DNA from 3 places in the Paenibacillus sp. PastF-3 genome. Region 3 is predicted to be linked to each of the others. Evidence: riboswitches for the same ligand, from Rfam matches in the RefSeq annotation. Region 3 holds a riboswitch; each other region holds the start of a gene.
What was found. A riboswitch is a leader RNA that binds a small molecule or an ion and turns the genes downstream of it on or off. The one in region 3 is predicted to bind cobalamin.
Positions count from the first base shown of each region.

Region 1: linked by a shared signal. The riboswitch ahead of metE (5-methyltetrahydropteroyltriglutamate--homocysteine S-methyltransferase) and the one ahead of M2444_RS13365 (anaerobic ribonucleoside triphosphate reductase) in region 3 are both predicted to bind cobalamin.
Region 2: linked by a shared signal. The riboswitch ahead of M2444_RS32835 (S-layer homology domain-containing protein) and the one ahead of M2444_RS13365 (anaerobic ribonucleoside triphosphate reductase) in region 3 are both predicted to bind cobalamin.

Region 1 is NZ_JARXWM010000003.1:170,098-181,014, reverse strand. It holds gene M2444_RS08075 (sensor histidine kinase) at 1-504, shown strand, start outside; gene M2444_RS08070 (ABC transporter ATP-binding protein) at 590-1,360, shown strand; gene M2444_RS08065 (FtsX-like permease family protein) at 1,335-3,284, shown strand; gene M2444_RS08060 (DedA family protein) at 3,302-3,925, shown strand; gene M2444_RS08055 (undecaprenyl-diphosphate phosphatase) at 3,975-4,835, shown strand; cobalamin riboswitch at 5,129-5,333, shown strand; gene metE (5-methyltetrahydropteroyltriglutamate--homocysteine S-methyltransferase) at 5,590-7,890, shown strand; gene M2444_RS08045 (DUF1540 domain-containing protein) at 8,029-8,181, opposite strand; gene M2444_RS08040 (hypothetical protein) at 8,556-9,332, shown strand; gene M2444_RS08035 (DUF4349 domain-containing protein) at 9,569-10,699, shown strand; gene msrA (peptide-methionine (S)-S-oxide reductase MsrA) at 10,873-10,917, opposite strand, start outside.
Region 2 is NZ_JARXWM010000033.1:2,013-12,929, forward strand. It holds gene M2444_RS32825 (cellulase family glycosylhydrolase) at 1-884, opposite strand, end outside; gene M2444_RS32830 (hypothetical protein) at 1,104-1,682, shown strand; cobalamin riboswitch at 1,773-1,973, shown strand; gene M2444_RS32835 (S-layer homology domain-containing protein) at 2,239-7,221, shown strand; gene M2444_RS32840 (DUF4430 domain-containing protein) at 7,295-8,233, shown strand; gene M2444_RS32845 (energy-coupling factor transporter transmembrane component T) at 8,233-9,123, shown strand; gene M2444_RS32850 (ABC transporter ATP-binding protein) at 9,096-10,766, shown strand; gene M2444_RS32855 (ECF transporter S component) at 10,778-10,917, shown strand, end outside.
Region 3 is NZ_JARXWM010000005.1:376,131-387,047, forward strand. It holds gene ssuE (NADPH-dependent FMN reductase) at 34-582, shown strand; gene M2444_RS13350 (ribonucleotide-diphosphate reductase subunit beta) at 755-1,786, opposite strand; gene M2444_RS13355 (ribonucleoside-diphosphate reductase subunit alpha) at 2,035-4,368, opposite strand; gene nrdG (anaerobic ribonucleoside-triphosphate reductase activating protein) at 4,424-4,939, opposite strand; gene M2444_RS13365 (anaerobic ribonucleoside triphosphate reductase) at 4,936-6,921, opposite strand; cobalamin riboswitch at 7,139-7,371, opposite strand; gene M2444_RS13370 (MTH1187 family thiamine-binding protein) at 7,748-8,056, shown strand; tRNA gene M2444_RS13375 (tRNA-Thr) at 8,151-8,222, shown strand; gene M2444_RS13380 (YjcZ family sporulation protein) at 8,428-8,559, shown strand; partial or broken gene M2444_RS13385 (NAD(P)H-dependent oxidoreductase) at 9,101-9,644, shown strand; gene M2444_RS13390 (winged helix-turn-helix transcriptional regulator) at 9,709-10,083, opposite strand; gene M2444_RS13395 (YhjD family protein) at 10,529-10,917, opposite strand, start outside.

The DNA.
Region 1 (10,917 bases), on a different contig from region 3:
CGGCTAGATACCTTTGAGCATGATTTTTACGTGGAACGTTTGGATTTGGAAACCCTCGTACGTAGCGTGACCTCAGAGCAGAAGCGTCTGTTCATACGTAACCGTATATTTCCTACTATTAAAATAGATGAGCGAATCGCCGTAACTACAGATGAGAAATGGCTAAGTTTTGTACTTACGCAGATTATTACGAATGCAATACGTTATACGAAGGAAGTCGGCAAACATGTATATTTTCATGGGTACATACAAGAAGACAAGAGAGCAGTACTGGAGATACGAGATGAAGGCGTGGGCATCCCAGCAGGTGATCTGCCGCGTGTGTTTGATCCTTATTTTACAGGTGTCAATGGACGAACCTTTCAAGAATCCACGGGAATGGGTTTATATCTTGTAAAACAGATCTGCGGAAAACTTGGCCAAGAGGTGAGCATTTGCTCAGAAGAAGGCAAGGGCACGACCGTACGGATAGTGTTTAAGGAGTCCTACCTTACAAATATGTAAGGTCATTGTAAGTTAGAGAAATGGCAGCCTGTGTATACACTTTGTATAATGAAGGCAATCCAGTCGAAAGAAGGAGAGGTAACACTTGCCCATTCTAGATGTTCATAATTTATCAAAAATATATGAGGGCAAAGTGTCCACTCAGGCATTGAATCATATCCGCTTTTCTGTTGAAAAAGGGGAGTTTGTTGGCATTATGGGACCTTCGGGGAGTGGAAAAACAACACTGCTCAACACGATCGCCACCATCGACCAGCCGACCTCCGGTCAGATTCTGATCAACGGCCGAGACCCCAATCTGCTTAGCAGACAAGACAAGGCACTCTTTCGCCGCCATGAGCTTGGTTTCGTCTTTCAGCATTTCAATCTGCTGGATACGCTCACTGTTGAGGAGAACATTGTGCTGCCTCTCACGCTTGCTGGTGTCCGTGTAACGGAAATGGAGAGCAGATTGAAAGAAGTAGCAAGTATGCTGGACATCAAGCATCTGCTGCAAAAAAGGACATACGAGATTTCAGGTGGACAGATGCAGCGGACCGCCATCGCCCGGGCGATGATTCATCGTCCTGCACTGATTTTAGCAGATGAGCCTACAGGGAATCTGGATTCCAAGGCTTCAGGTGAAGTCATGAATATGCTGACAGAGGTAAATCAGGAAGAAGGGGCAACTGTGCTGATGGTCACACATGACGCAGTGGCCGCGAGTTTTTGTAACCGAGTCATCTTTATTAAAGACGGACGTTTCTATAGTGAAATGTACAGGGGGAGCAGCAGAGGCGCTTTCTTCCAAAGTATCATTGATATGTTGTCTCTGCTTGGGGGAACTAGCCATGACCTTTCGGCAATTCGCTTATAGGAATGTTACACGTAACAAGCGTAAATATGCGGCTTATTTTGTCGTCAGTGCTTTTTCAGTGATGATCTTTTTCGTGTGCGCTTTGTTTATTTACCATCCGGATATTTCTAAGAGTTTGGTTTATAGTACAGCAGCTCATACAATGATGGCGGCAGAAGCCATTATTTATGTGTTTTGCTCCTTGTTCGTTCTCGTATCGGTTGGATCGTTTCTGCAGTCACGTAAGATGGAGTTTGGGATTTTATTGATGCATGGAATGACGAAGCAACAGCTCAACATGATGGTATTTTTGGAAAATATGATGATCGGCACCTCAGCCATTCTGACAGGTACATTACTAGGGTTAATTCTGGGCAAGTTGTTTTTAATGATCGGATCTACTTTTCTGGGTATACCTCTTTTAACGTTTCATCTTCCATGGCAGGCGCTTGTACTAACGATATGTAGCTTTGCGCTGTTATTTATTCTAATCTCGCTAAGCACGTTCTTCTTTATTGGGAATGAATCACTGATGCGGCTGTTTCAGGGAGAACGAAAAGCAGAAGAGGAACCTAAAGTTTCCTTGGTGTTATCAATCCTGTCTGCTTTATTGCTGTTAACGGGCTATTTTATGGCAGCTACTGCACAAGCGGCTTCGGTTGAAAAGGTGATGTTCCCCGTCGTTATAATTACGGTTGCGGGTACCTATCTCTTTTATACTCAGCTCAGTATTTACACTGTTAAACTGCTTAAGACGATCCGGCGCCTGTATTGGAACCGCACGAATATCATTACTTTATCGGGCTTGTCTTACCGCTGGAAAGAGAATGCCCGAATGTTCTTTATGGTGACGATTGTATCCGCAGTATCTTTTACTTCAGTGGGAGTATTTGCATCGATCCATACGCTTTCCAGAGAGTTGAAATTGGACTATCCCGCAGCAGTTGGTTATGTAGCCAAAGGCCATCAATCGCAGGATCCTTTTGACCAGCATTTGGACGAAATTAAGGAAGAGCTTACAACGCTCGGGTTACCCTATGAGACACTTAATATTCCGATTAAATACGCAGAGGTGGAATCTCAGACCGGGCCAGATCGCACGTTAAGGCTTCCCTTGATTGCTTACAGTGATTATAAGCTTGCTCTGCTTCGTGCAGGGTTTACGACGGATGAGCAACCTCTAAGTGGAGATGAAGGACTGGTGATGATCGGTTCGCAACGAGACCGGAGTCTGCAAGCGGGTAGAGTAAAGCCGATATACACCTTGAAGCAAGGTCTTTCCATTCGAGAAATGGGTTATACCCAGCATGTTCCCATTGCCGAATATCTATTGCCGGAGCTGGATGGAAGGGATGGGGGAGATTTCAGCGGTGTTGTGATTAGCGATGAGCTTTACAAGGCTATTCATCCCGTACAGACCGATTTGTATACAGGATTTTACATGGATGACTTCCCGCGAACAGTAGGTATAGCGGCGGATCTTGCTCATAAAGGGAAACGATCCTATGAAAGTAACTCGCCATACGCGATTGTTGTTAGCGGCACGCTGTTTGAAATACAGAGAACATTGTACAACACGATGCTATTCGCTTCTTTACTGGTGGGTACTGTATTTTTCATAGCGGCAGGCAGCTTCCTTTACTTCCGGCTGTATACAGATCTAGATCATGATCGTCATCAATATTCTACATTGTCCAAAATGGGACTTACAGATCATGAGCTAAACCGAATTGTAACGATACAATTGTCGTTGTTGTTTTTTGTTCCGGTTGGGATTGCCATTTTGCATAGTGTGTTTGCCTTTATTGCGCTTCAGCGGTTGTTCTACTTATCTATTGCTGTGGAGACCGGGGCGGTGTTATTGGGATATTTGGCTGTCCAGGGACTTTACTTCTTTTTTATTCGCAGCCGTTATTTACGCAACTTGAAGAAGAACTTGATCTGAATAATGGGGGTTACGAAATGCAAGCATGGATTACAGATTTTATGGAGCAGTTTGGTTACTTTGGTATTTTCCTGATGCTCGCTTTTGAAAATATATTTCCACCAATTCCTTCCGAAGTGATCCTTCCTTTTGGAGGATTCATGACAACCACAACGAATTTGACCATTCCTGGGGTAATCATTGCTGCTACGCTTGGCTCACTGCTGGGTGCAGTGATTCTTTATTATATCGGTCGTTTGTTGGATGTAAATCGATTGGAAAAGATTGTTGAACGCTGGGGCGGCCTACTCCGGATTAGCAAAAAGGACATCCACAAGGCTGACGCTTGGTTTGACAAATATGGCTATTGGACCGTATTATTTTGTCGGATGGTTCCATTAGTGCGTAGTTTGATCTCGATCCCAGCAGGGATGTCGGGCATGAAATTTGGAGTGTTTATGATCTTCACAACGATTGGTACGCTGGGATGGAATCTATTGCTGGTGCTTATTGGGGCGGCATTGGGTGAGTCCTGGGAAGACATCGCCATGTATATGGATATGTACTCTAACGTAGTGTACGTGCTTCTTGCAGGTGGAGTAGTGATCCTGGGATATTTGTTCTTCCGCAAGCGCAGCCGGAAAATGAACACCGAAGGTTGAGCCGAGAAGGACTTATAGATAAAAGTTATGATTAAAAGGAGGAGAACAAATGGAGCTATTAACGATTATTAAAGCTATTATTTTGGGAATTGTTGAAGGATTGACTGAATTTGCTCCGGTATCCTCCACGGGTCATATGATTATTGTTGATGATATGTGGTTAAAATCGACAGAGTTATTTGGGCAATATACGGCCAATACGTTCAAAGTGGTTATACAGCTGGGGTCAATATTAGCAGTTGTAGTTATTTTTAGAAATAGGTTCATTGAATTGTTGGGCTTAAAGCGCTTCAGCCGCAAGCAGTTGGATCCTGTAACCGAGCAACAACCACAGCTTGAAAAAGGCGGCCACCTTAAGCTTACACAGGTGCTTGTAGGCTTAGTGCCAGCAGGCGTGCTGGGGGTTCTGTTTAATGATTATATTGACGAACATTTATTCTCTACATCTACCGTGTTAATCGGTCTAGTAGTCGGTGCTGTATTAATGATTATTGCGGATCTATTCGGACCTAAGAAGATTCAAACGGAGAGTGTCGATCAGATTACATATAAGCAGGCGCTAGGTGTTGGTCTGGTCCAGTGCTTCTCCTTGTGGCCGGGATTTTCACGTTCCGGGTCGACGATTTCTGGTGGTGTTCTTCTGGGTATGAGTCATCGCGCTGCTGCTGATTTCACGTTTATTATGGCTGTTCCAATCATGGCAGGCGCCAGTTTACTCTCACTGATGAAGAACTGGCAATATTTCACCATCGATGCCCTGCCGTTCTTCATTGCAGGCTTTATCAGTGCCTTTGTGTTTGCGCTATTATCGATGCGTTTCTTCTTGAAATTGATCAACCGGATTAAGCTTTTACCATTTGCTATATATCGCATAGTACTTGCTGCAGTAGTATATTTCGTGTTTTTCTAAATCCGTTATAAGGAATCGATATAACCAAAGCCCCCGTCATCTATTGCAGATGACGGGGGCTTTCACGTATGATGACATCAGATTAAGACACTCACTTTATTGATGATAAGGATAAAGTAAAAGTTTCACTTTATTCTTATTATTCTCGCATAAACGTCTTACCGTCCTTAAAAAGGACGCCGAAGACGTTTTAGCGATTAAATGATAAGAAAGTATAAGTTTCACACAATACTTTCTTATTATTCTCGCATAAACGCTTACCGTCCTTAAAAGGACGCCAATGGCGTTTTAGCTTGAAAATAACGGAGACAGGTGCTTGCCGGAATTAGTAATTCGGTAGGCTTAAAAGGGAAGTTCGGTTCGAAGCCGATGCGGTCCCGCCACTGTAACGGAAGAGTCCATAGCAACATATGTCACTGGCAATTTACTACTGCTGGGAAGACTGCTAAGGATGCTGACACCGCTAGCCAGGAGACCTGCCTGTTTCAACAGCACTGCTTCACCTACGGAGGATAGGAAGGTGTTAGACGTTAACCATAGGTATATTATGGGCGTCTTTCCCTTTGACTTTTTTTAGGGAAAGGCGCTTTTTTTAAAAATATAAGAAAGTATAAGTTTTGCACCTATACTTTATGTCTTATATTTCTCGCTAAAATGCTTACCGTCCTTACAAGGACGCCGAAGGCGTTTATGCTTATAGGAATGCAAGTGATATCAAGTCCAAAATAAGAAAATGGAGAAGGGGAGCTGCAAAGTGACGAACAAAGTAAAAGTAAGTAATCTTGGCTATCCAAGAATCGGAAAAAACCGCGAGTGGAAGAAAACGTTGGAAGCCTTCTGGGCGGGGAAAATAAATGAGGAAGAATTCCGTACTGAAATGACAGGCATTCAGCTTCAGCATTTGAAGACTCAGCAGGAGGCAGGAATTGATTTCATTCCGGTAAATGATTTTACATTCTACGATCATGTGCTGGATACAGCTGTTATGTTCGGGATCGTACCTCCACGTTATGCGTATGACGGTGGCGACATTGGACTTGATCTTTATTTTGCGATGGCTAGAGGAAATGCTGAGGCTACCGCTTGTGAGATGACTAAATGGTTCAATACGAACTATCATTACATCGTTCCAGAGATTGGTGCACAAACGCCGCGTCTGACCGAGAACAAACCACTGGAAGCTTATCGTTTTGCCAAGTCCCAAGGGGGAATTGAGGGTAAACCTGTAGTTTTAGGCCTTTATACATTCCTTAAGTTGTCAAAAGGTTTTGCATCTGCGGATATTGCGAAGATTGCTGCTCGGTTTCTTCCGGTTTACATTCAGCTGTTGCAGGAACTGAAGCAAGAAGGAGTATGCTGGGTACAGATGGATGAACCAGCAATTGTTACAGGAATAAATGAGTCAGAATTATCCTTACTTCACTCGATTTACACAGAAATTGCTGAATCCGTGCCTGGTTTAAATATTATTCTGCAGACTTACTTTGAAGCTGCTGAACCGCTGGAGGCATTGTTCAAACTTCCGGTACAAGGTTTAGGTCTTGATTTTGTCCATGATGGCGGGACGAACCTGGCATCGATTGAACGTCTTGGCTGGCCTGAGGATAAGTGGCTGGGAGCGGGTATTATTGACGGACGCAACATCTGGCGCTCGGATCTGGATGCTAAGCTGCAGCTAATCGAGAAGCTGAGTGTACATGTACCGCTTGATCGTCTTATTCTACAGCCTTCTTGCAGTTTGCTGCATGTTCCGGTTACTGTTCAGGGTGAGGCGAAGCTGAAGACAACCGTCAAGGCTGCATTAGCCTTTGCTGATGAGAAGCTTAGTGAGCTTGGCCTGCTTGCTGCAGCCTTAGAGGGTACAGGAGAAGCTGCTGCTGCGTTGACAGCCAGTCGCGAAGCCCTTACTGCCTTCCGTTCGCTTCCTGAACGCGGCCGTAAGGATGTTGCGGAGCAAGTTCTTGGACTTGCAGATTTACCGGACCAACGCAGTCTACCGTTTGCTGAGCGCCTGAAGGTGCAGCAGGAGAAATGGCAGCTGCCACTTCTGCCAACGACAACGATCGGAAGCTTTCCACAGACCGTAGAAGTACGTCAGGCAAGGTTGAAATGGCGTAAAGGGGTATGGAATCAAGAGCGCTATGATGGGTTCGTACGTGAGCAGATCGCGGATGCAATTACCTTCCAAGAAAAACTAGGTCTGGATGTACTCGTGCACGGTGAGTTCGAAAGAACGGATATGGTGGAGTTTTTCGGGGAGAAGCTAGATGGTTACTTATTTACTAGTAATGGCTGGGTTCAATCCTATGGATCTCGCTGCGTGAAGCCACCGGTTATTTATGCGGATATAGCTTTTATTCAGCCTATGACTGTGAAAGAGAGCGTTTATGCTCAGTCGTTAACTGCCCTTCCTGTTAAAGGTATGTTGACTGGTCCTGTTACAATCCTCAATTGGTCTTTCGTACGTGATGACCTTAGTCGGGAAGCAGTAGCCAATCAAATTGCCTTAGCGCTCCGTCATGAAGTTAAAGCTTTGGAGGATGCAGGCATAGAGATGATTCAAGTAGATGAACCGGCTATCCGTGAAGGGCTTCCTTTGAAGGCTGAAGATCATGAGGCATACTTGAATTGGGCGGTGAAGTCGTTCCGTATCGCAACGAATCATGTGAAGGCTACAACACAAATTCATACCCACATGTGCTATAGCGAATTCAATGACATGATCGACTCCATTTCCGCGATGGATGCGGATGTCATCTCTATAGAAACTTCCCGTAGCCATGGGGAATTGATCGTTAGCTTTGAAGAACAGGAATATGATAAGGGAATCGGTCTTGGTGTATATGACATCCATAGTCCACGGGTTCCTGCTGTAGAAGAAATGACAGCTGCTATTGATCGTGCGCTGCGGGTGCTCGACCCTGAACAGTTCTGGATTAATCCGGATTGCGGCCTTAAGACACGTGGCTGGCAGGAGACGGAAGATGCACTTCGTAACATGGTAAAGGCTGCTGCTATTGCAAGAGAAAAGGCAGGAGTTAGTGCCTCCAAATAGCATTAGAGATATACAATAAATCATAGCCGGGGAATTTCTCCCTGGCTTTTTATTTCAGCCACTTGATAATAATTCTCATTCTTGATAGAATGAGAAAAGAAAAGAAGGAACCGTGGAGGGTCCCTTCAAATTATCACCTTATTTGCTTTCGAAAGTCTTGCAATCTGTTTCTTCTGCACGTGTAGGTTCTTGGGAGCTGTGGAAAGCTACAAAGATAGAATCAGCACTGCATTTGTTCTCTTCTGCCCAGTGGGTGCAGGAGTTAACTTCGCAAATTACGTCTTTTGCCATGAGGGTTCACCTCCCCTTCTTAGTAATAGACAGCATTATTAACAAAGAACTACTCTGTTCAACAAGGTGGAGCTTGTCCGAACAGAACCGCGCCCTACCCTCATTCATTATGAATTGAGGGTATTTGGTATTTTCTGTGTAGCTAGACGAGGTTATTGTACCAAATAAAGCGTTTGTAAGCAAATGGGTTATTCAATCACAGAAATATGACAAAGTTATACAAATAAATATAAAAAATTACAAAATACATTTCTCATTAACATACCAAAAAATACAAAATAATCCTAATTATCTATATAATTTTAAAAAATATCTGGTAATATTTTCGATAGGGAACGGCCGATCCTAATCTGAAATATTGGAGGATGAAATTGATGAAAAAGTTCTTACTATTCCCTTTTGCCTTAATGCTAATCTTGTGTTTACCTATTTATGCAGGTGCAGAAGGTGTACATAATGACGAAGCCCCTCAAAATAGTGAACCCGAAATCATAAAAGTCTACAAAACCTCACCTACGGGATTGTCAGAAATCTCAATAGAAGAGTACAATGATATTCTTGCGCAAGGACAAGCTTTAGAGGCTGCTAAAGAGGGATTGTTGCCAAGTGTGCCCCTGTTTAATACAGATTCTTCTTTTGAGAAAGCCTCTGTTATAGCTCCTAGAGATGCTTTCCAAACAACGATCTACTCTTACCAACAAAATGGTTATGTCTCCTATGTTACTAGAAGTGGCTTGACTAGAAAAATCTCTCAGGCTGTTTATAACAGTGCTTCTGGAAATTCGTTGTTAAACATCAGCTATTCGGTTTCTCAAGGTTATATTGCGAACACTAGCTTTGGTGTAACCGCAAAACAAACAGCTGTTAGTGCTGGCATTACAGGTGGCTCGTCGTGGTCCAATACTTATGGTGGCAGTAACACGACAACTGCATTAGTGAATCCTTACAATTATGCTTGGATGGAATATACGCCTATTATGAATAACTCATTTGGTGTGATCACAGAGAAGACTTATGCCAATGTTCAAGGGAATTCAGTTCTTGTAGGCACCACTAGTTATGATGTTGATATTTACATGGCAAGATTATTAAGCGGTTCGCTACCAGATGGCATTTATGTCATTAAACAAAGTTCTTCTAACCCAGGTTAGTGTTTGCACAAAAAATGATAGTTCGAGACCTCAAAGCCGCAGAAATGCGGCTTTTTTTCTTTTGAGTATGCATGATTTAAAAGAAACTATTCATCATTCCATTTTTAAGTGCAACCTTCCAAGTTTTGGAACGTCATAGTAAAGAGTGACGGAAGAGATCTGCTTAGAACAAGACATTCCGTTACGATATGATGATCCGTGCAAGCGGTATCTACTACATTTTTGGAGGAATGAGAATGCGTAAATGGGGTCTGCATTACTTATGTTTATTAATTCTTGCGGTAGTCTTGGCGGGTTGTGGTTCAGCGGATAGGAATTCAGCGGCAGATAGCTCGGCAAAAGAAAATGGTAGTACGAGTAACAACGCAGCAGTAGAGGTACAATCGCAGAGCTCGCTGGCCTCAACAGCGGATAAAAGCACTTCGGCAGCCCCTGAGGCAGAAGCAACAGGCAGCGAGAACTTGGCTATAAAGGGCTCCACATCAGAAAATACTGTTCAAGCAAGTGCAGGGTTTACTGGTAGCGATGTAGTAGCGGGCTTGAACAAGAAGCTGATCTATAAAGCGAACCTTAACATGGAAGTAGAAGACTATGGAAAAGCACAGACTGAAATACGTAATTTAGTAACCATAGCCAATGGATATATTATTGAGTTTAATGAAAATATGTCGCAGTACGAGCAAGGTGGGACGTTTATCCTTAAGGTACCTGCCTCCGGATTCTCACCTTTTCTGAATAAATTAGAACAAGTAAAACACGAATCTCTACAGCGCAGCATTCAAGGTCAGGATGTCTCTGAAGAGTACGTTGATCTGGAGTCACGTTTGAAGGCAAAGCAGCTAATGGAAGCACAATATACAGAGTTTATGAAAAAAGCGACGAAATCCACGGATCTGGTCGCCTTCGCGAACGAGCTTGGCTCGATTCAAGAAAGCATTGAACAGATTAAAGGTAGAATGCGTTATATCAATCAGAATGTATCCTTCTCTACGGTAGAATTGAGAGTGTATCAGACGGATGAAAGCATTGCTGTCAAAGAGAAGAAGGAGCAAGGGCCGTTACTGGAACGCGCTTCAGATGCTCTAAATGGCAGCTTAAATGCGCTATCTGTGATGTTTCAGTGGCTTGTAGTTATCCTTGCAGGAGCGTTACCGATACTTATCGGGGCTGCCATTATATTAGCTATTGTATTAGTTTCCCGTAAAAATATCCGCGAGCGTCGGGAGCAGCAGACCGAGAGGATCCGTCAGCGCAATAAGGAGCTGAAGAGAGAGCAAATCATCCCTGCGGCAACAGAACCTAAGGAGGCAGGTTCAGAGGATGAGCCGAAGGCTAATAAGGACTCAGAGGACTCAAAGAAAGAATAGCCCCTCTAAGCATAAACGACCTCGGCGTCCTTATAAAGACGGTAAGCGTTAAAGCGAGAAATATAAGGATAATGTATAACGTGAAACTTATACTTTCTTATATTATAAGAGAAAAAAACGGTTGTCATCCTAAAAGGACGACAACCGTTTCTTTGTGTACTGAGGATTGATGTTTAGGCAGGCTGGAAGAGTACGCGGTACTCCCCGTATCCTTCCTT
Region 2 (10,917 bases), on a different contig from region 3:
AATGTGTTGTAAACGTTATCAAAAGTTTGGATGATATCGTTTTTTGTATCTTTTTCAAACGTGGTGTAACCAGCGATATTCACACTGAACGGCCAGAAGCCGTAGTAGTGAACGGTCGCGATTATGTTCGGATCGTTAAGAGCTGTAATCGTCTTGTAAAGCTGATCCATTCTAGGTTGGGTAGGAGAAGTCTCTAATGAAGGCAGCACTAGCGGACGGACATCATTCTTTCCACCTGAGTTTCGAACGATCTGATGGAAAGAATTGTTGAGCTCTGTAAGCATCTGTTCCATCTTCACTTCATCCGTACTTCCGCCATCCGTGAAACGAGGTTCATTAATGCTTTCGAACATCAGCTTATCGGATTTATCCTTGAAGCGGTCCGCAATTTGAGTCCATGCTGCGTTATAACGCGCGAGCGTTTCATCATGCTTCTCTTCCATATGACTTACCCATAACCAGGAGTCGTGATGGACGTTAATCATTACATAAAGCTTGGCGTCCAGCGCCCAGCCGACAACTTCTTCGACACGGTTGAGGTAAGCTTGATCAATGGTATAGTTCGGTGCTTCACCTATGTGTGAATCCCAAGTGATGGGAATCCGGATACTTTTGTAGCCTTGTGCGGCGATTTTCTTAATCAGTTCTTGGGTCACACGCGGATTGCCCCAGGAGGTTTCATCCTCACCTGTAGCATCTAGCGTATTGCCAAGGTTCCATCCGGGCTGCATATCGTCTACATAGGATTGGATCTTACTCTTTGGTGCTGGCTTAGCTTGTTGCTCGTCCTTAGTGGCAGCGGCGGCAATGGATGAGAACAAAGAAAGCAGAAGAGCGGTGACAAGGGTCAATGATAAGAAGTGTTTCTGGATTCGAGTAGTCATTGAATTCTCCTTTGTAAGATCATTTTTGAGGATGCTTAAACCGGACCTTCATTACTACTTTGGTGCTTAGATGATCATATACACCTCCATTAATTTGTTGTAAACGATTACCAAATACCCTAACATAGAATAATTTCAACGAGTACCTTACTAATTTGTGGTAAATTCATATATGAATTAGTGATTTGCAGTGATTCCAAAGTTATGGAGGGCAATCCAGTGAGCAGATTTCATTACATAGGCTCGGCTACAGAGCTTCCGTTAGGAGAAAGAGGCAGTGTACTGTCAGCAAAGACATATAATGAAGTGAAAAATTCCCCAGAGTATAAGAATCAAAGAGAGGCTTTACGCCTGCAAGGCATAATTCCTTTAGATGACATCGCAGATCTGTCTCATTTAAGAGATGAGGACTGTCTTGTATACGACTCGGAAGAAGATGCAGCGGGTATTTTTATAGAGGAACTTGGGTATTGGAACGATGAGATTCGCAAGCATTTTCGGAGTCCATATGTATACCGGATTTCACCGAATTGGGGCGGCTTCTCTGTATCCCCTAAGCTAAAAGATACGCTACCAGGATCGTATGATGCCTCACTCAAGTGTTGTCGGGAGTTATTTAGGCTTATGACAGATTATGGGGTATCTGGTGCCGAGTTTGAGCTTTATACTTGTTGGGCTGAGGAAGAAGGGCTCCTACGAAATAAAAAGTATGATCGAATCTTTGATTTGGCCTCTTTGTCACTGGAGGAGGGCTTTGAGCTGAGAGAAAAAGAGTATATTGTGGTTAAAATGATTTGATATTCAATAGGATTATCGCTAACTACTCGTTATACAAAAAACAAATATTGCATGACAAAAGCATCTATATTAGATATGATGGAGCATGAAAAATTAATATTAGCAATAGGTGCCAATTATGAATGTTTCGGAAATGCAATCATAGATTGGTTAAATGGAAAGCGGGTGTGAGTCCCGCGCGGTCCCGCCGCTGTGAAAGAGGAGTCCTTGCAAGGTACCACTGGGAAACTGGGAAGGTAGCAAGGGTGATGATACTTGAGCCAGAATATCTGCCTGTTTCTGATACACCATTAAACTCTACGAGCGATAGAGGGGTGTTTGATATAGTATATGCCTGCTATTATTGCGGTTCACTATCTTAAACCTCTTGACGTTATGTTGAGTGGTTTTTTTGTAGTGCTAAAAATATAAGAAAGTATAAGTTTAGCACCTATACTCTATGTCTTATATTTCTCGCTAAACGCATAACGTCCTTATAAGGACGCCGAGGGCGTTATGCTTGGAAAGTTTATTCTGTTTTTTTATCATAGGAAGAGAAGGGAAGGGTTATGGAAACATGAAGAAAAATAAGTTTTTAGCTTGGTTACTCATTGTAGCTGTATTTATCACGACGTTCTCTACAAGCGTAATCCCGGCTCATGCGAATGAAGCAATTGCCGATAGTGCAGTTGTAACAACAGAGGTTAATCAAGCTCTAGTAGAGCAGATTAATGCGTTAGTACAAGAGCCAGATACAGAGAAGCCTACGATATTAATAGAAGGTATACAAGATAAACAAGAAGTATCCAGTAAAGATTTAAGCTTCAAAGTAGTGGTTACAGACAATGTCTATAAAGACATTATCCCAGTAGTAAAGCTGAACCAAGTCGTTCTGTCAGCTACTAATGGTGAGTACAAAGCCTCTCTTAACCCAGGTAGTAACGTAATCGCAGTAACGGCTGTAGATGGCGCTGGGAACAAAGCAGATAATGTAACCTATCAGGTTACTTATAAAATCACTGCCAAAGAACAGTTAGATAAAAGCTTGGCTTACATCGTTAACACTGTAAAGAATCCGTCATTTGGAACAGGTAGCGGAGAATGGTCGATTCTTTCTCTAGCACGTGCGAACTATAAAGTACCAAGTGGTTATTATGATCTCTATTACAACAATGTAGCTACGAAAATAACATCGATTATCAAAGAGGATGGAAAACTCGACGCCAATAAAAGCACAGAGAATTCCAGAGCAATTCTAGGACTGACCTCTATCGGAAAAGATATCACGAATGTTGCAGGTCATGATCTAAGAAATGCACTCGCTGATTATCAATATATTCAGAAGCAAGGGCTTAATGGTCCCATATTTGCTCTGATTGCACTAGATAGTCATGACTACGGAATTCCAGTATTATTCCCTGATCCTGATGAGAAGGGAGTTATATATCAAAGCACAAGAGAAAACCTGGTTCAGTACATCTTAGATAGAGAAGTTAAAAAAGGTGCAGCAGATGCCGGGGGCTGGGCTTTAGGTGTAACCAAAGCAGACGTCGATATGACCGGGATGGCGATGCAAGCACTTGCGCCTTATTACGCAACGAATCCTAATGTAAAAGCTGCCGTGGATCGGGCGATTGCATGGTTATCGAGTGTACAAAATGCTCAAGGTGGATTTACAAGCTGGGGAAGCACAAGCAGTGAGAGCATCGCACAGATTGTTGTTGCCTTAACTGGCGTAGGCGTAGATCCGCACAGTGACCCTAAGTTTATTAAAGAAGGAAATTCACTTATAGATGCTTTACTTAGCTTCTCTGGGCCGGATGGTGGATTCAAGCATATTCTCACCGGAAAAGTAGACGCTATGGCTACGGATCAAGGCACATATGCACTCGTATCCTATGATCGTCTAATCAATAATAGCAACCGTCTCTATGACATGAATGATGTTCAATTAGAGCAGCCGGAAGTACCGACTCCAGATGTAGCCAAGCAGCATTTGGATAAGAGCCTTGCCTATCTTGTTAAAACCGTAACGAATCCGACTTATTTCGGAGAGTGGTCCATTCTTTCTTTAGCACGTGCAAACTACGATGTGCCTAATGATTATTATGATCTCTATTACAACAATATAGCTACGAAAGTAGCAGCCTTAATAAAGGATGGAAAAATCGATACTACGGCAAGTACAGAGTATTCCAGATTGATTTTAGGACTTACCTCTATTGGAAAAGATATCACGAATGTCGCGGGGTATGATCTGAGAAAAACGCTTGCTGATTATCAATACATTCAGAAGCAAGGAAATAATGGTCCTATATTTGCTCTAATTGCGCTAGATAGTCATAACTATGATATTCCAGTAGCGCCAGCAGGTAAAGTTCAAACCACAAGAGAAAACCTGATTCAGTATATTTTAGATAATGAGATTAAAAAAGGTACAGTAGAAGCCGGTGGTTGGGCATTAGGTACGGCGAAAGCCGATGTCGATATGACGGCTATGGCAATACAAGCACTTGCACCTTATTACGCAAAGGATTCTAATGTAAAAGCTGCCGTAGATCGGGCCATTGCATGGTTATCGAGTAATCAAAATAATGATGGTAGTTATACAAGCTGGGGAAGCACAAGCAGTGAAAGCATCTCGCAAGTTATTGTTGCTTTAACTAGCGTAGGTGTTAACCCAGACAATGATGTTAGGTTTATCAAGAATGGCAAGTCTCTTATTGATGCATTACTTGTCTTTGCTGCACCTGATGGTGGATTTAAGCACACCTTAACAGGATCAGTAAATGGAATGGCTACGGACCAAGGCACGTATGCACTTGTGTCCTATGATCGTCTGATCAATCATAGTAACCGTCTCTTTGATATGAATGATGTGAAATTGGAACAACCAGAAGGACCGGGACCTGGGCAACCAGAGGGTCCAAAAGAACTTCCGTTACCGTCTGGTGATCACCCAAAAGTTGATATCCCAATTGACTCTCAAGATTATATCGTTCCAATCAGAACAGGAGATAGCAACAAGGAAATAACGGTAGTTATTCCTAAAAATCAACAATCGAAGGTTAGTGTTAGTTTACCAAATAACAGCGATCTTCCTCAGATTGAAGCTACCAAAGGTGACGTATCCGTAGTCATTCCTAAGGGTGCAAAAGTTACCCGTGGAGATGCCTCAGCAATTGAACTTTTGTCACCTTTTACAGGCACAGAAGCTGCACTAAAAGATAGTCTGAATCAGATTATTTCCCAGGATAAGAAGCTGGAGAGCATTATTCAAGCCTTTTCCATGGGTGGCAGTGCAAGAGTAGAATTTAGTCAATTTATAACATTAACCTTTAAGGACCTTAAAGGAAAAGATGCAGCTTATATTCAAAATGGTACACCTCATGTGATTCAAAAATTTGCAAGTGACGCCTTAGGTTTGGCAAGCGGCAACTCAGAGTATGCCTACGATAATGGAAATGATTTAATCGTAAAAACCAATCACTTCACTGATTACATTGCGTACACAACCAGTGTAGTTCAGACACCTGGTGGCGACGGTGGTAGTGGCAACGGCGAAGGAAATGGCGGTGGCACTGGTGGTGGAGGAACCACTCCATCGAAGCCATATGTAACCCTATCCGTGGATAAGCTTACGATTAAGAAGGGATATGTTGTTCCTTCTGTACAGGTAGAGCTACAATCTGGTGACACAGTGTGGTCAATATTCGAAAGAGTACTAGATAGCCGCGGGATCGACTATAGCTATTCTTGGAACAGTACATTTGGAAGTGTGTATGTTGAATCCATAGCTGGTGATGGAGAATTTGACCATGGTAGCGGTAGTGGATGGATGTATAATGTAAATGGAAAATATCCTAATTATGGTGCATCTTCATATAACCTAAGTGCTGGGGATAGAATTCAGTGGCGTTATACTACGAATTTGGGTGCCGATCTAAATGCACCGATACCAACAGCGAGTCCGACTCCAAAACCAACGCCTAAACCCAGCGGTACTCCTGCTCCGGGTGATGTAACTATTCCGGAAGGTAACGGTAATCCGACAGCAAGTCCATCTCCAACAGCGGCTCCTAATGATATCAAGCAAGTGTATAAAGACGCCGATAAGATCTCATCCTGGGCATTCTCAGCGATTGAAACAGCTACAGTAAAAGGGTACATCCAAGGTAACAATGGTCAGGTGAATCCGAAGGATTACATTACAAAAGCAGAGTTTACTAAGATCCTAGTTTCTGCATTGGAACTTGATATTAAGAGTGATAAGGGAATTACCTATAAGGATGTAGCTCTGGCAGATTGGTTCTATCCATATGTGAATGCTGCTCATAAAGCAGGATTAATTACAGGCTTTAATAATGAATTTAAGCCAAATGACAAGATTACTCGCGAGCAGATGGCAGCAATCATTGTCAGAGCATTATCAATCCCAGCTACGAAGCCAGGAACAGCGATTAAAGACATCAAAACTGCATCCGCGTGGGCTAAAGCAGATGTGGAAACTATTGTTGCCACTGGACTAATGTTAGGTGATGATAATCAATTTAAACCTAAAGAGCTTGTAACTAGAGAAATGGCAGCTGTTGTAGCTACTAGAACCCATGATTATAAGAGTGGCGACAAAGCAGTTAGTCCATATATTCAGAACACAGCAGCCTTTTTGCAAAAAACAGTAACAAACCCTGTCATCTCCTCGGTTGGCGGCGATTGGACAGTGTTCGGGCTGGCACGTTCTGGTGTGAAGGTTCCAGATAGTTATTACGCTAAGTACTATGCGAATGTAGAAGCAACCCTTAAAGAAAAGGCTGGGAAGCTGCATAGCGTAAAATATACGGAATATGATAGAGTTATTTTGGCATTAACTTCAATCGGCAAAAATATTGATAAAGTGGCGGGTTATAACCTACTGGAGCCGCTCGCTGATTTTGATACTGTAATCAAGCAAGGTATTAATGGACCTGTGTTTGCCTTGATCGCACTGGATAGTAATCATTACGACATTCCAGTGGTTAAGGATGTAAAGACACAGACGACTAGAGAGAAGCTTATTGATTATATTTTAGGCAGAGAGATCAACGGTGGGGGATGGGCACTTGGCAGTAATGCTACTGCGGCCGATCCGGATATCACTGGGATGGTTATTCAAGGCTTAACCCCTTATTACAAAACGAATGCCAAAGTAACGGCTGCTGTAGATCGTGGATTGGCTTGGTTATCCAAAACACAAACAGCAGACGGTGGCTTTGCAAGCTGGGAATCTACGAACTCCGAGAGCATTGCTCAGGTTATTGTAGCTTTAACTGGACTTGGTATAGATCCGCATAAGGATTCCAGATTTATTAAAAATGGCCGTTCAGCGGTAGATGCGTTGCTTGGCTTTGTTGCTGCTGAAGGTGGTTTTTATCACGTGAAGCAGGGTGGAGTAGGCAACGGAGGCGCGAAACCAGGAGAAGTAGATCTTATGGCTACGGATCAAGCGATGTATGCACTGGTTGCTTATGATCGGTTCGTTAAGGGTCAGACGAGTCTTTATGACATGACAGACGTTAAATAGAACTTTATTTAAAGAGATAAGCAAGGGTAGCGTGTATACCCTTGCTTATTATTTAAGGTGGGGAACTTAAGAAATGAACAAGAAAAAATGGCTAACAGCGATACTAATTATTGGTGTGTTGGTGATTGCGTTCTTTTGGGGCGGGAATTATCAGAAGAGCCCGAACAAGGTTGCGAGTAACAATGTTGGGTCTCAAGTTGTAGAATCAGCCAATACGGCTTCCAATCAGAATGTTGAAGTAGAGCCTACAGCCTCAAGTGATGCCGAGACAACGGAGATAGCTCCTACAGCTACGCCAGGTGAAACAGCTAAGCCCATTGAAACGGTAAAGCCAACTGAAGAGGTAACGCCAACCGAAACTGCGGGTACAGAGGTTGAAAAGCCGACCGCAACACCTAAACCGGATACACAGGCACAGCCGACCGCAACACCGAAAGCGACGGCAAAACCAGTAACCAAACCGGATTCAAAAGTAGCGGCAACAGAAGCCAAGCAGGAACCGAAAAAGGATAAATTTCTTACGGATCCAGTACCGAGCGGGAAACCTAAGCCAGTGGAATGGCAAAATGCAACAGTAGATAAGAAGAAGCAATTAACGGCTACCTTGTCCGTCTCGGCGGCTACCATTTTAGATAATATGAACATTTTCAACGAGGATAAGCTTGAAGTATTACCGGCAGATGGTATCATTTATAAAGCGCAGAAGGTAACCTTTTATGAAGGGGAGTCTGTGTTTGATGTTTTGCTAAGAGAGATGAAGAAGAATAAAATCCATATGGAATTCAGTATGACTCCGATCTATAACAGTAATTATATTGAAGGCATAAATAATCTTTATGAATTTGATGCTGGAGAGCTTAGTGGATGGATGTACAAAGTAAATGGCTGGTTCCCTAACTACGGCAGTAGTCGTTATGTGCTTAAGGATGGCGATGTCGTTGAATGGGTATACACTTGTGATCTAGGTCGAGATGTAGGTGGTTATGTAGCCACAGGAGGAGCACAGAAATAATGAAGGATAGCTTTTCTACCTTTCATCCGTTTGTGAATTTTCTTTATTTTGTAGTTGTGTTGTTATTTAGCATGGTGTTCATGCATCCCATATTTCAGGTGATTGCCCTGATCAGTGCAGTGGTTTACTCCTTTATGTTAAAAGGAAAAAAAGCCGTTCGATTTAATCTGCTGTACATGGTTCCTTTTCTACTATTTATGGCGATTATGAACCCTGTTTTTAATCATCAAGGGGTAACGATCTTGTTCTATTTAAACAATGGAAACCCCGTTACGAAGGAATCGATTCTTTATGGCGTAGCAGCGGCGTGCATGTTTGTGACGGTTATCATATGGTTCTCCTGTTATAACGCCGTGATGACCTCGGATAAGTTTATTTATATATTCGGAAAAATACTGCCGGCACTGTCGTTGATTTTTTCGATGGTGCTTCGTTTTGTTCCTAGATATTTAGCGCAAATCAAGGTGATTTCGAATGCTCAAAAATGTATAGGCCGGGATGTCACCCAGGGAAATCTCCTCGCGCGAGCGCGAAATGGGATAACGATCCTATCGATAATGACTACCTGGGCCCTGGAAAATGCGATTGAGACGGCGGATTCTATGAAGTCAAGAGGATATGGATTGCCGGGACGTACAAGCTTTTCGATCTTCCGATTAGATGCCCGGGACAAAGTAGCCCTCTTGATCATGGCAGGCTTAATTGCGATAGTAGCTGTCGGTGCAGCGATGGGTGAGAACACGATGAGATATTATCCGTCGATTAAAGCGAGCGCAATTACACCTTTTAGTATCCTTGTATATATCGCTTATTTTGCGCTATGTATGATCCCTGTGCTCATCAATATGGTGGAGGCAATGAAATGGAAATCTATCGAATCGAAGAACTAAGCTTTGCTTTTCCTGAACAAGAGCAGATGGCTCTATCGAATGTTAATCTTACGATTGCAAGCGGAGACTTTATTACTGTTTGTGGAAAGTCAGGCTGCGGCAAAAGTACCTTACTAAGACAACTGAAAACAATCCTAACCCCACATGGCAAACGCCAAGGGGTGATTTATTATAAGGGGCAACCTGTAGAGGAGATCGATCAACGGACACAGGCAGCGGAAATCGGTTACGTACTCCAGAGTCCGGACAATCAAATTGTGACAGACAAGGTGTGGCATGAGTTGGCCTTTGGTCTTGAAAGCTTAGGTTATGACAATTCTACGATTCGTTTGCGCGTGGCTGAGATGGCGAGCTTTTTCGGAATTCAGACCTGGTTCCATAAAAGTGTGACTGAGCTATCGGGTGGCCAGAAGCAGCTACTCAATTTAGCAGCGATTATGGCTATGCATCCTTCGGTTCTAATCCTTGATGAGCCTACCTCTCAGCTAGATCCTATCGCAGCTTCCGATTTTTTGGAGACGGTCAAAAAGATTAATCGCGAGCTTGGAACCACCGTTATCATGACCGAGCATCGTCTAGAGGATGTTCTTCCGCTCACAGATCGGCTGATTGTGCTGAATGAGGGCGTTGTGATTGCAGATGATACCCCGCAAAAGGTAGGCGAAGCTTTAAGCAAGCTGAACCATCCAATGTTTCTGTCCATGCCCTCACCCATGCAAATTTACGCAGGCGTAGAGAATGACTTAGCATGGCCTGTTACAGTGAAGGAAGGACGACAATGGCTGGATGCTTTTCTAGAGGATAAGACACCTGCAACGATGGTAGTAGCTCAGTCAAGCTCGAAAGTGGACGGCCCTGTAGTCATAAAGTTCAAGGATGTATGGTTTAAATATGATAAAAATGGACCGGATATCATCAAAGATTTGTCGTTTGAAGTAAAGCAAGGGCAGTTCTATTGCATTGTTGGTGGGAATGGAACGGGGAAGACATCGACGCTGTCACTTATGAGCGGCATCCTTCAGCCCTATCGAGGGAAGGTTCTAATCGGCGGGAAAAACCCAGCGAAAATAAATGCCAAAGAATTGTTTACTAACCATCTGGGCATCCTTCCGCAAAATCCGCAAACGTTATTTGTGAAAAAAACAGTCGAACTAGATTTATACGAAATGTTATCTCAGCTTCCTTTAACGAAGGAAGAAAAGGTGGCTAAAGTTGAGACCGTGGTTAAGTTCGCAGAACTGGAACATCTTCTCTCGATGCATCCGTATGATCTTAGCGGGGGAGAACAGCAACGTGCGGCGCTGGCTAAAGTGCTTTTGTTAGAACCGAAGATTCTGCTGCTGGATGAACCGACTAAGGGACTGGATGGACCTTTTAAAGAGAAATTAGCTTTATTTCTACAGAAGCTTAATGCCGAAGGTGTTACCATCGTAATGGTTTCGCATGACGTTGAATTTTGTGCCAAGTACGCCGAGGTCTGCGCGATGTTTTTTGATGGAAGCATCATCACTACGAATGGAGCCCAGAAGTTTTTTGCGGGAAACAGCTTCTATACGACTGCCGCCAATCGGATGGCGCGTCATGTATGGAGCGAGGGAGTTACGATAGAGGGTGTGATTGATTTATGTCAACGAAGCAGGTAACGGGTCGTCGTTTGAGTCGTCGAACTTTATTAGCAGCACTACTAATCTTTATAGTTATTCCAGCTACAATTTTGTTAGGTATTTTTGTCCTAGACGATCGCAAATATTACTTTATCAGCCTATTGATCGTCCTCTATACGATGATTCCGTT
Region 3 (10,917 bases):
GAGCTGCTCAAGTGGGATGAAAGAGGTGGAGAAGTGGCTAAAATTGTTGTGATTAACGGAACGCCTTCCCTGGTATCGCGTATCAATGCAGTTATAGAGTATGCGGAGGCAAGCTTAACGGATCAGGGCTTTGAAGTTGAGCGTATTAACGTAGCTGAGCTGCCAGCGGAAGATTTGATTCACACCAAGTTTGAGAGCGATGCTATCGTCAAGGCGAATGGCCTTGTAGCTGAAGCGGATGCGGTAATCGTGGTTAGCCCGGTTTATAAAGCCTCTTATACAGGCGTGCTGAAGACCTTCTTGGATCTAGTTCCGCAAAAGGGATTGGCCGGCAAAATCGTACTCCCGCTCTTCATGGGTGGCAGTCTTGCACATCTCCTCACGATTGATTATGCTTTGAAACCTGTGTTGTCTGTACTCGGTGCACGTTACATTCTTGGTGGAGTGTATGCCGTGGATTCTCAGGTGGTTCGTAATGATCACGGAGTGGTAGAGCTTGCTGAGGAGCTGAAGCTGCGACTGAATGATGCATTAGCTGAGCTGGCAGAAGAAACTACACATCGAATAGAGCGCAAGGCATAGGACTCAGCAGTAGGCATTCTGTTTCTGATGGATTCATAACAAATATATAAGCGTCTCATTCATTCCTGATGTAAGGGTTGAGGAGACGCTTTTTTGCTATAGCCAAAAGGCCATCTCACTGTAAAAGTAGAGAATGGCCTCTTTTTTATCTATGGATCGTTATAGTCCAGTCTTACAAATCGTCAAATCCGTTATCATCGCCAACCTTACCGTAGTTGCGGGACTTGGCTTCGAAGAAATCAGTTTTCGTAGCATTCAGCGCATCGTCGGAGAAAGGCTTGATCCAAGGCATGCAGTTAACATCAACACCTTGGTAAGCTTTTTCCATACCCATCAAAGTCAGACGTTTGTTCGCTGTATATTTGATATAGTCGCTAAGCTCGTTAAGGTCAATGCCACGAACATTAGTGAGAGTGTAGTAAGCCCAGTTGGTTTCAAGCTCTACCGCGCGGTCGATGGTACGGTATACGTAATCCATGTTTTCTTTGGTGTTCAGCTCAGGGAAGTCTACGAGCAGCTGCTTAAATACTTCTGCGAAGAAGTAGCAGTGCTGATTCTCGTCACGTTGAATATAAGAGATCATTTGGCTAGTCGCCATCATCTTCTGGTCGCGGGCCAGATTGTAGAAGAAGGCGAAAGTGCTGTAGAAGAAAATTCCTTCTAAGATGAGATCTGCTACCAACGCATGGAAAAAGGTTTGTTTCGTTGGATTATCACGGAACTCTTGATAAATATCGGAGATAAATTGGTTGCGCTCCAGTAGAACCGGATCTTTCTTCCAATACTCGAAAATCTCTTTCTGTTCACTATCCGACACGATGGAGGAAAGAACATAGGAATACGATTGGTTATGCACTACTTCTTGTTGCCCGATAATGGCAGAAATAGCTTCTAGTGAGGAGTCGGTGAAATAACGCTTCACGTCGCTGACGAACATCGTCTGCATCGAATCCAGCACAGCGAGCAGGGAGATGTTGATCTTAAATACACGTTGCTCCTCTGCATCCAGCATAGGGAATTGTTGCGCATCTTTGGACATTGGGATTTCATCCGCGATCCAGTGATTAAGCAGAAGGACCTTGTACAGCTTGTACATATGAGGCATGCGGATATCATTCCAGTTCAGAATGCCTGAGCATTCACCGTCGATAATGCGTGTGGATTGGTTAGGTGCTTCAGTATTAAAAATCTTTTGTAATTGCATTTCTTATCCCTCCATTTTTTTGCGCGGGTAATCTTTCTTTGGTGTCTTGTTCATAGAAAGACGGTGATGGAGTAACGGAGAGGAAGTTTGGAGCTGTAGGGGCGTCAGCGACCGCCTTTGTCATCGGATGTCATCCGCTAATAGTCGGTAAAGATCAAGACATCTGATGACAACAGCGGCCGGAAGCCCAAACATTCCTCGCAGTTACGAAATTCATCATCGTTTTTCTATTCAGGGCACTAAGATAATTAGCTAGCGCAAGAATCACACTCTTCTATTGTCAAAGCACGGCTACGCACATAATAAGTTGATTTCAATCCGCCCTTCCAGGCGTTCAGATGCAGCTCAAGGAACTCGGTAGCCTTGATGTCAGGACGAACATACAGGTTGAAGCTTTGGCCTTGATCGACGTGACGCTGACGAGCGGAAGCCATGCGGATCGACCAGTTTTGGTCAATGGTGAAAGCTGTCTTATAGTACCAGATTGTCTTGTCGGACAGATCTGGTGCCGGGTTAGCGATCTTGTAAGTTGTTTTCTCTTCATAGGAAAGCAGTTCATACAAAGGATCAATGCTGGCTGTGGAGCCGGCAATAATCGATGTGGAGCCGTTCGGTGCAATCGCGAACATCCATGCGTTACGAACACCGTCTTTAGCCACTTCTTCTTGCAGCTCGCGCCATTGTTCTGTGGTTACATATTTGCCTTCTTGTTCACCGCTAACGTAGCCACGTGAAGTAAAGTACGCACCTGTCTCCCAATCGGAACCGGCGAACTTCGGATAACGGCCTTTTTCACGGGCAAGCTCCATGCTCGAACGTACCAACAGGTAGTTGATGTGTTCATACAAATGATTGTTATATTCTACGGCTTCATCAGATTCCCAACGAATGCCCTTGAGTGCTAATAGGTGATGCAAGCCGAATGTGCCGAGACCCACTGCGCGGTACTGGCTGTTCGTGTATTGTGCTTGCAGAACTTCAATATTATTGATGTCGATTACGTTGTCCAGCATACGTACTTGGATAGGTACAAGTCTTTCCAGCACGCCAGCTGGAATCGCACGTGCCAAGTGAATAGAATTCAGGTTGCAGACTACGAAATCGCCAGGAATCTTGGAGATAACAATCCGGGTCTTGCCATCTTTGGTTACTAATTCTTCCTGTTCAATCACGGTAGCGGATTGATTCTGCATAATTTCTGTGCACAGATTGGAAGAGAAGACCATACCTTGGTGGCGGTTCGGGTTCGTCCGGTTCACCGTATCACGGTAGAACATATACGGAGTACCTGTTTCGAGCTGTGATTTCATAATCCGTTTCATGATGTCGATCGCAGGAACGGTAATACGGGACAATTCCAGATTGGCTGTAGCTTCAGCATATTTTTCACGGAAAGTACCTTTACCAAGCTCTTCATCGTAGAAGTCTTCCAGACCCAGCGGACGACCATCCTCATCCGTCCAGCCCATAACCTTCTTCACTTCATGAGGGCAAAAGAGGTTCCAGTGGCTGCGTGATTCAACAGCTTCCATGAACAAGTCCGGCAGGGTTACACCGTGGAATACGTCATGGGCACGCATGCGCTCGTCACCGTTATTTAGCTTAAGATCGAGGAAAGCGAGAATATCTTTATGGAATACATCAAGGTAGACAGCGACAGCACCTTTACGAGTACCTAGCTGATCTACGCTGACTGCGGTATTATTCAATTGGCGAATCCAAGGGATTACGCCGGAGCTAGTGTTCTTGTGACCACGGATATCCGAACCACGTGCCCGTACTTTACCCAGGTAGACGCCGATACCGCCGCCCATTTTGCTAAGGCGCGCTACGTCTGTATTGGAATCAAAGATACCCTCTAGGGAATCGTCCACCGTATCGATGAAGCAGCTGGAGAGCTGTCCAGCGACCTTTTTACCGGCATTGGACATGGTAGGGGTAGCAGCTGTCATGTAGATGTTGCTCATAGCCCAGTAAGCTTCTTTTACAAGCTCAAGACGTTTCTCGGCTGGCTCACGGTGCATGAGGTACATAGCGATAATCATGTAACGTTCTTGCGGAAGCTCCATTACACGGCCGTCAAAATCATGCGCCAAATAACGGTCAGATAGCGTAAGCAGACCAATGTAATCGAATAGAAGGTCGCGTGTATAATCGATACATCCACCTAGCTCGATGATTTGCTCTTTAGTGTAATGCGTTAGAAGCTCCTCACGGTAGATTCCTTTTTTAACAAGATCCGTGATTAGAGGGTACAGCTCACCGTAAGGCTCTTCTGGATAAGCTTTATAGCGGCGGTGAACGGCTGCTTTTTTATAAAGGGTAGTCAGAAGGGCACGGGCAGCTGCAAACTTCCAAGTAGGCTCTTCTTTTGTTACAAGTTCTAGGGCACTCATAGTGAAGGCGTTGCTAACTTCTTCTCCGCTTACGGAGTCACGGCGCAGTTTGGAAATTACTCCCCGCAGCAATGTTTCTTTATTTAGTTGATCAAGACCCTCCAAGATACGGTCGGCGTATATGGAAAGGCGTTTCTCATCAAAAGCCAGTTGGCGATTATCTGGTTTAACTACGAATTGTGGCATGGTTATTTCATCCCTTCTTATTTTGGATTAATTTTGAATATCAAAAATTGATATATTATAGCGCAGTAGGCTGCCACAGAAAGACCTCCGAGCCGTTCATACTGGCCGGAATGTCGATTATGCGTTGGTTAGAGCTTCCTCGGTAAGGAAGTGTAGTATCTTTTAATTCTTCTATAAAACGTCCATCTATTAATACCTGACACTGTGTAAGTAGATTCCACTCCGGAGAACCGGGAAGGGCGTTTAGTTCCTCATACGTATACCCACTGTAAATCCAGATGGGGAAGCCTGGGAGCACGGCGCGAAGCTCATGAATGAACCCAAGTACCTCTTCTGCCGAGAAAAAAGGATCGCCGCCTGCTAGTGTTAAACCATCCAGCAATGGGTTAGCGGCGATTTCTGCAATGATTTCATGTTGACGTTCTAAGGTGAAAACTTCTCCATATTTAAAATTCCATGTCTCGGGATTAAAGCATCCCGGGCAACGATGGCGGCAGCCGCTGATGAAGAGGACGGCCCGCATGCCCTCTCCCTCGTTAATCGACTCCGGATAGTATCCGCAAATATTCATAGATGCTTAACACGATCCCGTACTTCGGCTTGTTTGGCGGCGTTGAAGCGGGTCTGATAGTCGCCAGTTAAATAACCTGTAACTCTGCGCAAACGACGGATGTGCACGTCATTCTCATGTGCGTTGCAGGAAGGACAGTTTGTCCCAATTACGCCTTCGTATCCGCAGCTTGAGCAGCGGTCAATCGGATGGTTAATGCTGAAGTAGCTGACCTGTTGTTCTAGTGCGTATTTAATGATTTTGATAAAAGCGGTTGGATTGCTGCGGGCATTACCGTTTAATTCGACATAAGAAATAGCCCCGGCATTGCAGTATTCATGGAAAGGAGCTTCCAAGCTGATCTTCTGAGCAGCGCCTAGATCATAGTATACAGGGATGTGGAAAGAGTTCGTATAATACTCACGGTCAGTTACGCCTGGAATAGAACCCAGTACCTTACGATCAATCTTGGTGAATTTACCGGACAGACCCTCGGCTGGTGTTGCGAACAAGGTGATGTTTAGATTCAGTTCTTCACTTTTCCGGTCGCAATACTCCCGCATATGACGTACGATAGCCACAGCCTTGGCATGGACTTCCATATCCTCGCCATGGTGTTTGCCGTACATGGCTTTCATGCATTCCGCCATACCGATGAAGCCGAGCGACAGACTACCATGCTTCAGCAGTTCACCTACAGAGTCTTCAGGAGCGAGGGTTTCGCCGCCTTCCCAGACGCCTTCTCGCATCATGAAATCGGATGCTTTAGCTTTTTGCGCGCTTTGGATGCAGAACCTATGAAGAAGTCCTTCCAGCGCAATGTCCATATAGTGATTTAGATCCTCATAGAAGCCAGCTTCGTCTGCGACGGTACGCCGGCCTGTTACTGTGCCGTGTGCCAGACCGAGCCGAACCAGATTCAGTGTATTAAAGGAAAGGTTGCCCTTCCCGGAGCAATGATTACGCCCAAAACGGTCACCGAGCACTCGAGTGCGGCAGCCCATTGTAGCAAATTCCGTATCAGGATCACTTGGATCATAATACTGCAAGTTGAGCGGAGCGTCTAGATTAGCAAAGTTCGGATACAGTCTGCGTGCAGAACATTCCGCTGCTTTTAGGAACAATTCATAGTTAGGATCGCCTTGCTGTTGGTTGATTCCTTGCTTGCATTTGAAGATTTGAATAGGGAATACAGGTGTTTCTCCGCTGCCAAGCCCGTTCATCGTTGCTGTTAGCAGGGAACTGATTACAAGCTGACCTTCTGGTGAAGTACAAGTACCATAATTGATACTGGTAAACGGAATTTGCCCGCCGGATCGGCTGGACATGGTATTGAGATTATGTACCATACTTTCAGCCGCTTGCAGGGTTTCGATTTCAGTTTCTTTCAGTGCATAACGGAACGATTTCGGATATACCTCGGCCAGATCGGTCCGGCTCATTGTGATCTCGCCCAAAGATTCATTAGCTTGTCCCTCATCAAAATAATCCAGACCCTTGCGGAACAGCTTAGCGAAGGATTTGGTTACATAAGGTGCCAGATCATAGTCGAGTTTATTGGCGGATACGCCGCCATATTGAGCATTTTGCTGGGATTGAAAAATGATTGCTACTAGTGACATAGCTGTCATTATGGAGTTCGGAGGACGAACACTGCCGTTACCGGTGTTGAAGCCTTCTCGGAGAAGCTTATCAAACGGGATAAAAATGCAGTTAGTCGTTCCGATTGCGTATTGATCCAGATCATGCACATAGACGACATTGTCATCAATGGCTTGCACCAGCTGCGGCGGCATCGTAAAGTTACGGGCGTACCATTTTGAATATTCACTGCCGAACTTGCTCATTTTACCGGAGAAACTCTCTCCGTTCAAATTGGCATTCTCGCGCAGCAAGTCCAAATCCCGGCTGTCGATAATATCGCGTCCTAAATCAATGAGCTCTTCTAAAAGAACTTCCCGTGCATTTGTTGTACCGTTAAATTGTCTCTCCAACAACGTCATTGTATAGCTCTCCTCTCAGTCTATCGTCCTATCATTAAGAAGTGGGGCCGCATAAGCGGCCGTATATTCATTGTGATCTCATAAAAAAAGCATCCCCTAGCGAGGATGGCTGAAAATGCCCGATGCGTTATGTAAATATCCACACAGATATTTGTAGTGGTCTCTAAGAAGATGACCGCATGCGGACACCGCTCCTGTTCCTCGCAGGCACTCATAGTTGGTGTCGTCGAAACAGGCAGGTCTCCTGGCTTCCGTAGGACCTCTCAGCGCCTTCCCAAGGGGTTCTTACCCTCAGTGGCTTCTGCCAGGAGATCTGCCCATCTTTAGCTTCTAAAAGCTTGTAAAGGGCATCCGGTTACAGTGGCGGGACCGCAGCGGATTTTCACCGTACTTCCCTATTAAGCTCTAATTCCGATTAAGGATCAAAGCGCCTGTCTCCACTATATTTTGTTGTCGTTAGATAAAAATAACCCAAGATGTTGTGTTTGTAAACAGTTTTTTAGAAAACCCGCGCGGGGAGCGGGTTCTTCAAAAGTACTCCACAAATGATCCACAGGCTGTCCATAAGTAATCCACAATTGATCCACAGGCATATGAAAAATGATTCATAAATTGTCCGAAAAGATGCCACAAAGAGTCCATAAATGTAGTGCAGACGACCCTAGAATTCACGTAAGAAAAAATACCCGTGGCGAAAGTCATATTTCGAAGAATTTTTTGGGGAAAGAAGAAGGGGCATAATAAAGCTGAGATCATTTGTGGGAGAGCGGTGGAGTTGTTACAATAGAAGGAGACACATACTTTAAAATTCCGAGGAGGTATTCCCATGCCTATTGCTGAAGTAACCGTTATTCCGATTGGAACAGGTAGTACGAGCCTTAGCAGCTATGTTGCGGATATGCAGCGAGTGCTGAAGACGGTAGAAGGGATTACTTATGAGCTTACATCCATGGGTACAATTATCGAAGGGCCTCTTCAGCGTATTTTTGCTGCAGTCGAGGCGCTGCACGAGTCTCCTTTTGCCGCAGGTGCAGAGCGTGTCTCTACCTCACTTAAAATAGACGACCGCCGAGATAAACCCTCCACTAGCCGTGGAAAGCTGGAATCTGTGGAGCGTAAACTACAGGTGGAATAGCAGTTCGGGAGAGTAGGGAAATAGAGAAAATAGGCTTGCGTTTCTAGGTGAAAGTTGTATAATATTTTTTGTTTGACAGAAAAATCAGCTTTAAGCTGGTGTAGCTCAGGGGTAGAGCAACGCACTCGTAATGCGTAGGCCGGGGGTTCAATTCCCTTCACCAGCATATCTAAGAATTGCGCATGGCACGGCTTCCGGGATTTCGGGACCGTGCCATTTGTCTTGAAATCATCTATTTTCTAACATTCTTCTAACCTTTGCCTACGGTAGGGGCTTTAAATGGATAGATATCTAATTACCTATTTACCCAAGCACTATAGTGTGGATTTCATAAGCTAAGATGAACTTAAATACAAAGGAGAAAATTTAAAATGAGCGAAAATATTGCTGGCTTTGGTGGTGTCGGATATGGTGGCGGTATCGGAGGAGCCTTTACATCTACCGGTGCAATCTTGGTACTGTTTATCCTCCTTGTAATTATTTCTAAGACTATCTTGCTATAAAATGAGAAGGATGTTTTGCTTGGAAGCTTGAGGGTGTGCTTCCACAGAGTTATATCAGCCTTAATCTGGTGTAGCCCAGGGGTTCAATTTCCTTCACCAGCATATCTAAGAATGGAATAACGGCGCGGTTTTCGGGGATCCCCGAACCGCGCCGTTTGTCTTGAAATCACCTATCTTCTAACATCCATCTAACCTTTACTCAAGTAAAATGAGGGATCAGTCGTAATCCTGACCTCTTTGCACGTTTCAAGAATGGAGTCGCCGATCCCTCGAAGGGCTGCTTCTTGTAAGTTGGGGAGAACATGTGAATAAGTATCCAGTGTAACATTGATGGAGGAATGACCCAGTCTCTCTTGTGTGATATTTGGGTGTACACCGAAGATGAGAATCACCCCGAAGACTGTACGTCAATATACGTGCAGACAGGTTGCAATGCTTACCTTTAGGTAAGTACGTGAACTAAAAGTGCATACTTACGCGATGGCGTGATGGGAGGTATAACTCAAGTCCTAAATCTGATTCAAACATGGAGGATACACCATTGAAAACACTTGTTGTCGTTACGCACCCAAACATCGAAACATCCGTTGTTAATAAACGCTGGATCGAAGAACTCCATAAATATCCAGACAAATATACGGTACATGAGCTGTACAAAGCCTATCCCGATGAAAAAATCAACGTGGAAAAGGAACAACAACTAAATGAAGCGCATGATAAGCTCGTCTTACAATTCCCTGTCTACTGGTTTAGTAGTCCGCCTCTGCTTAAAAAGTGGCTGGACGAAGTATTTAACTTACGGATGGGCATATGGCTCGAAGAGTGATAAATTAAGAAATCGTAAAATCGCATTAGCTGTAACTGCCGGAGGAAGTGAAAAAGACTTCAGTGAAGATGGTAAACTCGGCTACGGGCTGGACTGTATTTTATCTCCCTTTGACACGACTTTTATTTACTGCAACGCTGATTATCGTTCCTTCTATGCCATTTATGGTACGGAATCTGAGACGGTAGGAAGTACGGATTATTTTAAAAAATTGGACATCAGTTCGCAAGGCTATGTTGAATTTATCGATAATATGTAATTAGAATTGAAACAAAAAGCAGCATTTTCATTAATGGAAATGCTGCTTTTGTCATAAGTCGTGGCTAAATCGTAAACGGTACTGTTATCTCTTGCGCGGCTGGAACGGAATTTTTCTCTCCCCAAGTGCACATCATATCCAGCACCGGAATAAGCGATCGGCCCTTCTCAGTCAAGGAATACTCAACTTTAGGGGGAATCTGGGGGAATTCCTCGCGCCTGACGAGACAGTCCGCTTCCAGTTCTTTCAACATAATACTTAACGTCTTAAAAGGTATTGTACCGATACCCCGTTGCAGTTCATTGAATCGCACGATCTTGTTTTCAGAGAGATAGTAGAGAATAGTCATTTTATATTTACCACTAATGATAGACAAGGTGTAGCCGAAGCTAGTGTCCTTCTGGTGAATGCCAGGTGGTATACAGATTTCATCACTCATGGGCTATTACCCTCCTTCAGAAAATATAACGAAAAGGCAAACGCCTATTGCTTCTCCGTACTCAGGTCTCGACTTTATTATGTTTTACAACCGGCTATCAAGTCATCCTGCGAGCAACGAACCCACTATATCATTTTAAAACAATTAGTTCAAAGCACTCGTGGCTAACTATCCATCGGTCGGTTTTTCTGTCGGCGAAGCGGGCTACTTTGGTTGGAAATCAAAAGTGTCGAGCGGATAGTCTAAGCGACGAATTGATGTTTTTAATGTAATTTTCATGTGAGCATCATCTTATTTTCAGGTTCAAGGTTTATATTGAAGACACCAAACACCCCCCAGTGTTTTGTGGTATAAATCTCTCAGGTCTTGCCAACTCCCATGGTAAGGCCTATTTTTTTGTTCGCTAATGGAAATGGGGGGGGAGGGGGACAGCCTCTACACGGCTTTACTTAATCTGATACTGCTCTTCATAGCTCTTGAAAGATGAAATATCCAGACCGAGATATCTGCGCATATGAATTGCAGCTTGGGCAGCGACAATGTCGTTTAATAGCAGCATTCGTTCATGGTATCCACGACATATAAATTTGGCTTCGATCCCTGCATTAAGTCTGTTCTGCTCATAAACCTTGATTCCCCGTTTTCTCATCTCTGAACGAACATCTCTTAAATCTGTTGTAGCAACTGCTGCGGCTGTTTCAAGAACCTCCAGATAGGGGGCGGGAGTTCGTAAATGTGCAGATAGAATGGCGGAGTCCCGTTCGAAAGCTGATAAAATCATCGGAAGCAATAAATAAGATTTCACCAGCATATTGTCCCTGCTTTCAGCTCTAT